Regions from separate parts of the Methylocystis sp. Se48 genome, predicted to be linked through region 1. Evidence: predicted binding sites of a transcription regulator. Region 1 holds the regulator's gene; each other region holds the start of a gene.
What was found. The regulator PhoB, encoded in region 1, activates phosphate uptake and scavenging genes when phosphate is short. The targets are predictions, from matches to a motif close to TGTCATNNANCTGTCAT.

Region 1 (2,265 bases):
ATTCAACTGCTCCAGTAAATTTTCTCGTCGGCGCGGTCGCGTTCTTTCCGCGCGACGTCTCTCGAGTCTCGATGCGCGTCATATCGCCGCTGGCTTGCGCCAGTGCAGCGAGGGGCGGCTGATTCCGCCATGCGCGCTCGAACCGGCCGGTTGGAGGTCACACATGTCTTGGACCGATGAACGCGTCGAGCTGTTGCGTAAACTATGGAGCGACGGCCTCAGCGCGAGTCAGGTCGCTGCGGAACTTGGACCCGGCATCACGCGCAACGCCGTGATCGGGAAGATTCATCGTCTCGGATTGGCGGAGCGCGCCAAGACGGCGAGCGCGCCGCGTCCGCGCGCCGCCAAGACGGCGCCGCGTCCCGCCGCCCCCGCGCCCCGCGCGGCGGGACACGCCGTGCACGGCAATGTCGCGCTCGCATTCGCGCCGCAGGCGATGGTGGTCGCGCGCGCGGTTCCCGAGGAGGAAGTCGTCATTCCGATGACGGAGCGCGTGACCCTGATGGAGTTGCGCGAGTCCATGTGCCGCTGGCCAATGGGCGATCCGACGTCGCCGGAATTCCGCTTCTGCGGCGGCAAGTCGCCGATCGGCGGCGGCCCCTATTGCGCCCATCACGCCCGCATCGCCTATCAGCCGGCGCAAGACCGCCGCCGCGCGCGCGAGCAGCTCAGGGCCCCGCGCTACGCGTGACGCGCCTGACGGCCGGGGCGCGCTAGTCGCGCCCGAATGTTTCGTCGAAGGAATAACCCGAACCGCGCACGGTGCGGATCGGGTCCTTCTCCCGCCCGCGGATCAGCGCCTTTCGCAGCCGGCCGACGTGAACGTCCACCGTGCGTTCGTCGATCTCCGCCGACATTCCCCAAACGCTGTCGAGAAGCTGCGCGCGGGTGAAGACGCGCCCCGGTTTCTCCATGAAATATTCCAGCAGCCGGAACTCCGTCGGTCCGAGATGAATCTCGCGGCCCGAGCGGCGCACGCGGCGCGTCTCGCGATCGAGATCGATGTCGCCGAGCGTCAGCCGGGAAGCGACGCGCTCCGGCCGCGCGCGGCGCAGCAGGGCGCGCACGCGCGCCATCAGCTCCGGCGTCGAGAAGGGTTTCACGACGTAATCGTCGGCGCCCACCGACAGGCCGCGCACGCGCTCGCTCTCCTCGCCGCGCGCGGTGAGCATGATGATCGGCATGTCGCGGGCGGCGTCGCGCGCCCGCAGGCGCCGGCAGATTTCGAGGCCCGAGACGCCGGGCAGCATCCAGTCGAGAATGACGAGGTCCGGCGGCGTCTCCGTGATGCGCAACTCCGCTTCGTCGCCATTGTCGACATGCTCGACCTGATAGCCCTCCGCCTCCAGATTGTAGACGAGCAGCGTCGCGAGCGACGTCTCGTCCTCCACGACGAGAATGCGCGGCGCGCGATCTGGCTTGACCTCGCGGAGGGCGGATTGTTGGGCGGACTCGTTCATTGCGGGCTTTCGGTCTCCCCGGCGCGGAGATTGCAAACGCGCGTCTTCGGTCGTTCGGCCGGCATGGGCTCGCCGGTGACGAGATAGACGACGGTCTCCGCGATATTGGTGGTGTGATCGCCGATGCGCTCGAGATTTTTCGAACAGAACAGAAGATGCGTGCAGAAGGAGATGTTGCGCGGATCTTCCATCATGAAGGTGAGGAGATCGCGGAAGACGGAGTCCTCCAGCGCGTCGAGATCGGCGTCGTTCTCCCACACCGCGCGGGCGCGTTCGACGTCGCGCAGCGCATAAGCGTCGAGCACTTCCTTGAGCTGCGTGGCGGCGAGTTCGTGCATCGACTTCAGCCCGACGATGGCGCGCGGCAGACGCGCGTCCGAGGCGATCTTCAGCGTCCGTTTCGCGAGGTTCTTGGCGAGATCCCCGATGCGCTCGATGTCGCCCGAGATGCGGATGGCGGCGATGCATTCGCGCAAGTCCACCGCCAGCGGCTGGCGCCGGGCGATGGTCAGTATCGCGGCCTCCTCGACTTCGCGCTGAAGCGCGTCGAGGCGCGCGTCCGCCGCCACGACGCGCTTGGCGAGATCGACGTCGAAACTGGCGAGCGCCTGCATCGCCTCCGCCAGCATTTTTTCCGCGACGCCGCCCATCTCCGCCAGGCGCCGGCCCAAGGCCTCCAGATCGCGGTCGTAGGATTTGACGATATGCTCGCTCATGGCGTGTCCTTCCTCAGCCGAAGCGGCCGGTGATGTAGTCCAGCGTGCGCTTTTCCCGCGGCGTGTTGAAGACCTGATCCGTGTCGCCG
Region 2 (2,265 bases), 330 kb from region 1:
GGACCGTCGCGATTTCCGCCCCGGTGAGGCCGCGCGCGCCGAGCCACAAGGGAAAAAAGGCGACCTGAACGCCGCCGATGGCGTAAAGCGCGGCGGTGAGCAGGGAGAGGCGCCGCTGCGCGTCGTCTTCGCCGTCGGCCTTCATCGCCGGCCTATTCCATCACCGCCGCCTTGAGGATGCAGACCATGGTCGCCTGCGCCTGCGCGCCGCCGAGGTTGCGGATCACGTGCGGCCGGTCGCAACGGTAGCGCAAGGTCTCCCCCGCCCGCACCGTCTCCTTGATCCCCGCGACCTCGACCTCGAGTTCGCCTTCGCGCACCGAGAGGCTTTCCACCGAGCCCCGCTGATGCGGGTCGGATTCCAGAACCCCGCCCGGATCGGCTGAGAGTTCGTACGCCTGCAGCCATTCGACCGTCTTGATCCAGCCAATGATCGCGAGACGGCATTTGCCGTCGTCGGATACGAGGATCGGCGTGTCGGCCTTGCTCGTCTTTTCGAGGAAGGGCTCGTCCTCCGTCGTCTGGAGCACGCGCTCGATCGACACGTCCAGCGCCTGCGCCAGCCGCCAGATGGTCGCGAGCGTGGGATTGGTTTCGTTGCGCTCGATCTGGCTGATGATCGACTTCGCGACGCCCGACTGCTGCGAGAGCTCCGACAGCGACAGATTATAGGCTTTGCGCAGCCGCTGGATGGTCGCGCCGAGCTGGCCGGACAGCGCCAGCGCGCCAGCTTCCAGGATCTTCTGTTTGTCTCTGCCCTCGACGCCCACGGCGCCCGCTCTCCCGATCAAGATTCGGGCGGCATAATAACCGAATTCGTTCGAAAAAACGAACAGGCTCTTTTCTCCCGGGCCGGACGCCGCCTGTCATCGGATTGCAACGTGAATCCTGTTGAAACCAGTGGCGGCGTCGACGGGGGAGGCCTCGAACCCATGCCCGAAAACACGATTGCGAACATGCCCGCCGCCGCGTCGGCGGATGTCGAACCCCGGCGGTATCGGACGATTTTCCTGTCTGACCTGCATCTCGGGGCCAGGGCCGCGCAGGCGGAGCTTCTCCTCGATTTCCTCAGGCACAACGACGCGGAGACGATCTATCTCGTCGGCGACATCGTCGACGGCTGGAAGTTGCGCAAGGGCTGGCACTGGCCGCAGGCGCACAATGACGTCGTTCAGAAAATGCTGCGAAAGGCCCGCAAGGGCGCGCGGGTGATCTATGTGCCCGGCAATCACGACGAATTCGCGCGCGAATACACGGGCCTGACCTTCGGCGGCGTGGAGGTCGTCGATCACGCCGTGCATGAGACGGCGGCCGGAAAGAAGATGCTCGTCATTCACGGCGATCAGTTCGACATCGTGGTGCGCAACGCCCGCTGGCTCGCCCATCTCGGCGACTGGGCCTATGACGCGGCGATCGCCGTCAACGCCTGGTTCAACCACGCTCGCCGCCTGTTCGGCGTCGGCTACTGGTCGTTGTCGGCCTGGGCGAAATACAAGGTCAAGAACGCCGTCAACTTCATCGGCGACTACGAGAAGACGCTGGCCGACGAAGCGCGGCGCCGGGGCGTCGACGGCGTCGTTTGCGGCCATATCCACCATGCGACGATCAGGACGATCGACGGCGTTCTCTATGTGAACACCGGGGATTTCGTCGAAAGCTGCACGGCGGTCGCCGAACACGAGGACGGCAGTTTCGAGGTTCTCCACTGGCGCACCACGGCGGCGGAGCGCGAAGCGGCGGCGTCCCGGCGGGTGACGGCGCCGCCGGCCCCGCGGGCGGCGGCCGCCTGATGCGCATACTCGTCGCGACCGACGCCTGGCGTCCGCAGGTCAATGGGGTCGTGCGGTCGCTGGAATCCATGGCCGCCGCCGCGCGCCAGCTCGGGGCCGAGATTGACTTTTTGACGCCGCAGGATTTCGTCTCCTTTCCGATGCCGACGTATCGGGAGATTTCCCTTGCGCTCGCCACGCCCGGCGCGGTCCGCCGCCGCCTCGACGCCGGTTACGACCATGTGCATATCGCGACCGAAGGTCCGATCGGGCTCGCGGCGCGCGCCGTCTGCTTGCGCGCCGGCCGCTGCTTCACCACGAGCTTTCACACGCGCTTCCCGGAATATGTGAAGGCGCGCACCGGCCTGCCGCTCTGCGTCTCCTACGCGGCCCTGCGGCGGTTCCACAACGCCGGGGCCGGGGTCATGGTTGCGACGCCGAGCCTCGCGCGGGAGCTCGACGCGCGGGGGTTTCGCCGACTGCTGCGGTGGTCGCG
Region 3 (2,265 bases), 300 kb from region 1:
GCGGCAGAGTCTGACACATTTGTTTCGACGACGCAGCCGATTGATCCGGTCCCGGTTGAAGCGCCCCCCGTCGCCGTTTATTGGTTGACGACCGCCAATCGCCCGGCCCGGCATGTCCAACATCCTCATCGCCCCCTCCATTCTCTCCGCCGATTTCGCGAAGCTCGGCGAGGAGACGCGCGCCATGGAGCAGGCGGGCGCCGACTGGATTCATCTCGACGTGATGGACGGGCATTTCGTGCCCAACCTCACCTTCGGCCCCGGCGTCGTCGCGGCGCTGCGGCCGCACACGACGCTGGCGCTCGACGTGCATCTGATGATCTCGCCCATCGACCCCTATATCGGCGCCTTCGCCGACGCGGGGGCGGACGTCGTCACCGTCCACGCCGAGGGCGGCCCCCATCTGCACCGCTCGCTTCAGGCGATCCGCGCGCGCGGCAAGAAGGCGGGCGTTTCGCTGAACCCCGCCACCCATGAAAGCGCGCTGCAATATGTGCTCGACGACGTGGATCTGATCCTCGTGATGAGCGTCAATCCGGGATTCGGCGGCCAGAGCTTCATCCCCTCGCAGCTCGACAAAATTCGCGCCATCCGCGAGATGATCGGCCGCCGCCCGATCCGTCTGGAAGTCGACGGCGGCGTAACTCCGCAAACCGCAACCGCCATCGTCGAAGCGGGGGCCGACACGCTCGTCGCCGGCTCCGCCGCCTTCCGGGGCGGTCCGTCCGAATACGCCCGCAACATCGCCGCGCTGCGGGCGGCGGCGGCCGCCGCCGGCGCGGTCGACGTATAGGCCGCGCCGGACTTGCCCTCGCGTCGGCCGGAACGACGCAAGGGCGAAGTCGCTGTCCTTGTAACACGCCTGTCGCAGACGCGCCGTCATCATCGCCGCCGACAGGAGGGAGACGCAGATGTCGAGCCGCAACGCCGCCGAATGCGATCATTCGCAGCGCGAATTGCGCGAGTTGCGGGACGAAGTGGCGGCGCTGCGCGAAGCCGTTGCGCAGGAAGGCGATGCGCGGTTCGCCGCCTGGGGCGCGCCAGCCGGCGCGGAAGGGGCGCGCAATCTCGCCCATTATCTGGCGCTGCGCAGCCGCGATCTCAGCGCGTTGCAACCGCGGCTCGCGGCCCTTGGCCTTTCCTCGCTCGGACGCTGCGAGTCCCATGTCATGACGTCGCTCGACGCGTTGCGCGCGACGCTGCGACGCCTGTGCGGCGAGACCGCCGCCTATCCTCCGCGGGGGGCGACGCAGGCCGCCGAGGCGACTTTGCTGTCGGCCTGCGACCGCGTCTTCGGCCCCGGCCCTGCGCCCCGGACGCGAATCATGGCCACGCTGCCAAGCGAGGCGGCGGATGAGCCGGGTCTGGCCGCCGCGCTCGTCGCGGCTGGCATGGATTGCGCCCGCGTCAATTGCGCACACGACGACGCGGCCGCATGGATGCGGATGATCGAAAACGTCCGCAACGCCGCGCAGGCGGCCGGCCGGCCCTGCCGCGTCCTCATGGACGTCGCCGGCCCGAAACTGCGCATCGACGACGCGCAGGCGCCCGAAAAATACCGCCTTCTTCCCGGCAAACGCGTGCGGCTCACGGCCCGGCTCGACCGGACAGGCGAAGCGGCGGCCTTCACGCTCAATTTCCCTCAGGTCGCCCTGCGGCTTCGTCCCGGCGCGACGGTCTCTTTCGACGACGGCAAGGCGACCGGGCGCGTGACCGCTTGCGACTCCGCCGGGGCGGAGATCGAGATCGTCGCCGCGCGGGAGAAAGGGCTGCGGCTGAAGCCCGGCAAGGGCGTCAATCTGCCCACGACCGAGCTCGAGTTGCCGCCCCTGACGCCCAAGGATCTCGCGGACCTCGACATCGTCGCCCGCGAGGCGGACATCGTCGGACTGTCCTTCGTGCAGCGCGCCGGAGACGTCGCATTGTTCCAGCAGGAGCTCGGCGTGCGCCGGGGCGACAGGGCGCCGCAGGCGCTCGTCCTCAAGATCGAAACCCCGCTCGCGTTCCGCAATCTGCCCGGCCTGATCGCACAGGCCGCCGCACGGCATCCTACGGCGGTCATGATCGCGCGGGGCGATCTCGCCGTCGAAGTGGGCTTTGCGCGCCTCTCGGAATTGCAGGAGGAGATCCTGTGGCTCTGCGAAGCCGCCCATGTTCCGGCGATCTGGGCGACGCAGGTGCTCGACCAGCTCGTGCGCGAGGGCGTCGCCAGCCGGCCGGAAACCACGGACGCCGCCATGGGTCAACGGGCCGACTGCGTCATGC

Region 2: a site for PhoB is predicted at 865-881, ahead of ACV959_RS00030 (UDP-2,3-diacylglucosamine diphosphatase). Genes of this name have one in related genera too.
Region 3: a site for PhoB is predicted at 853-869, ahead of ACV959_RS03045 (pyruvate kinase). Genes of this name have one in related genera too.

The regions. Positions count from the first base shown of each region.
Region 1 covers NZ_CM149850.1:332,668-334,932, reverse strand. The annotation lists gene ACV959_RS01670 (GcrA family cell cycle regulator) at 164-691, shown strand; gene phoB (phosphate regulon transcriptional regulator PhoB) at 714-1,460, opposite strand; gene phoU (phosphate signaling complex protein PhoU) at 1,457-2,176, opposite strand; gene pstB (phosphate ABC transporter ATP-binding protein PstB) at 2,190-2,265, opposite strand, start outside.
Region 2 covers NZ_CM149850.1:2,698-4,962, reverse strand. The annotation lists gene ACV959_RS00040 (MFS transporter) at 1-145, opposite strand, end outside; gene ACV959_RS00035 (helix-turn-helix domain-containing protein) at 153-770, opposite strand; gene ACV959_RS00030 (UDP-2,3-diacylglucosamine diphosphatase) at 933-1,790, shown strand; gene ACV959_RS00025 (glycosyltransferase family 4 protein) at 1,790-2,265, shown strand, end outside.
Region 3 covers NZ_CM149850.1:634,874-637,138, reverse strand. The annotation lists gene rpe (ribulose-phosphate 3-epimerase) at 113-793, shown strand; gene ACV959_RS03045 (pyruvate kinase) at 912-2,265, shown strand, end outside.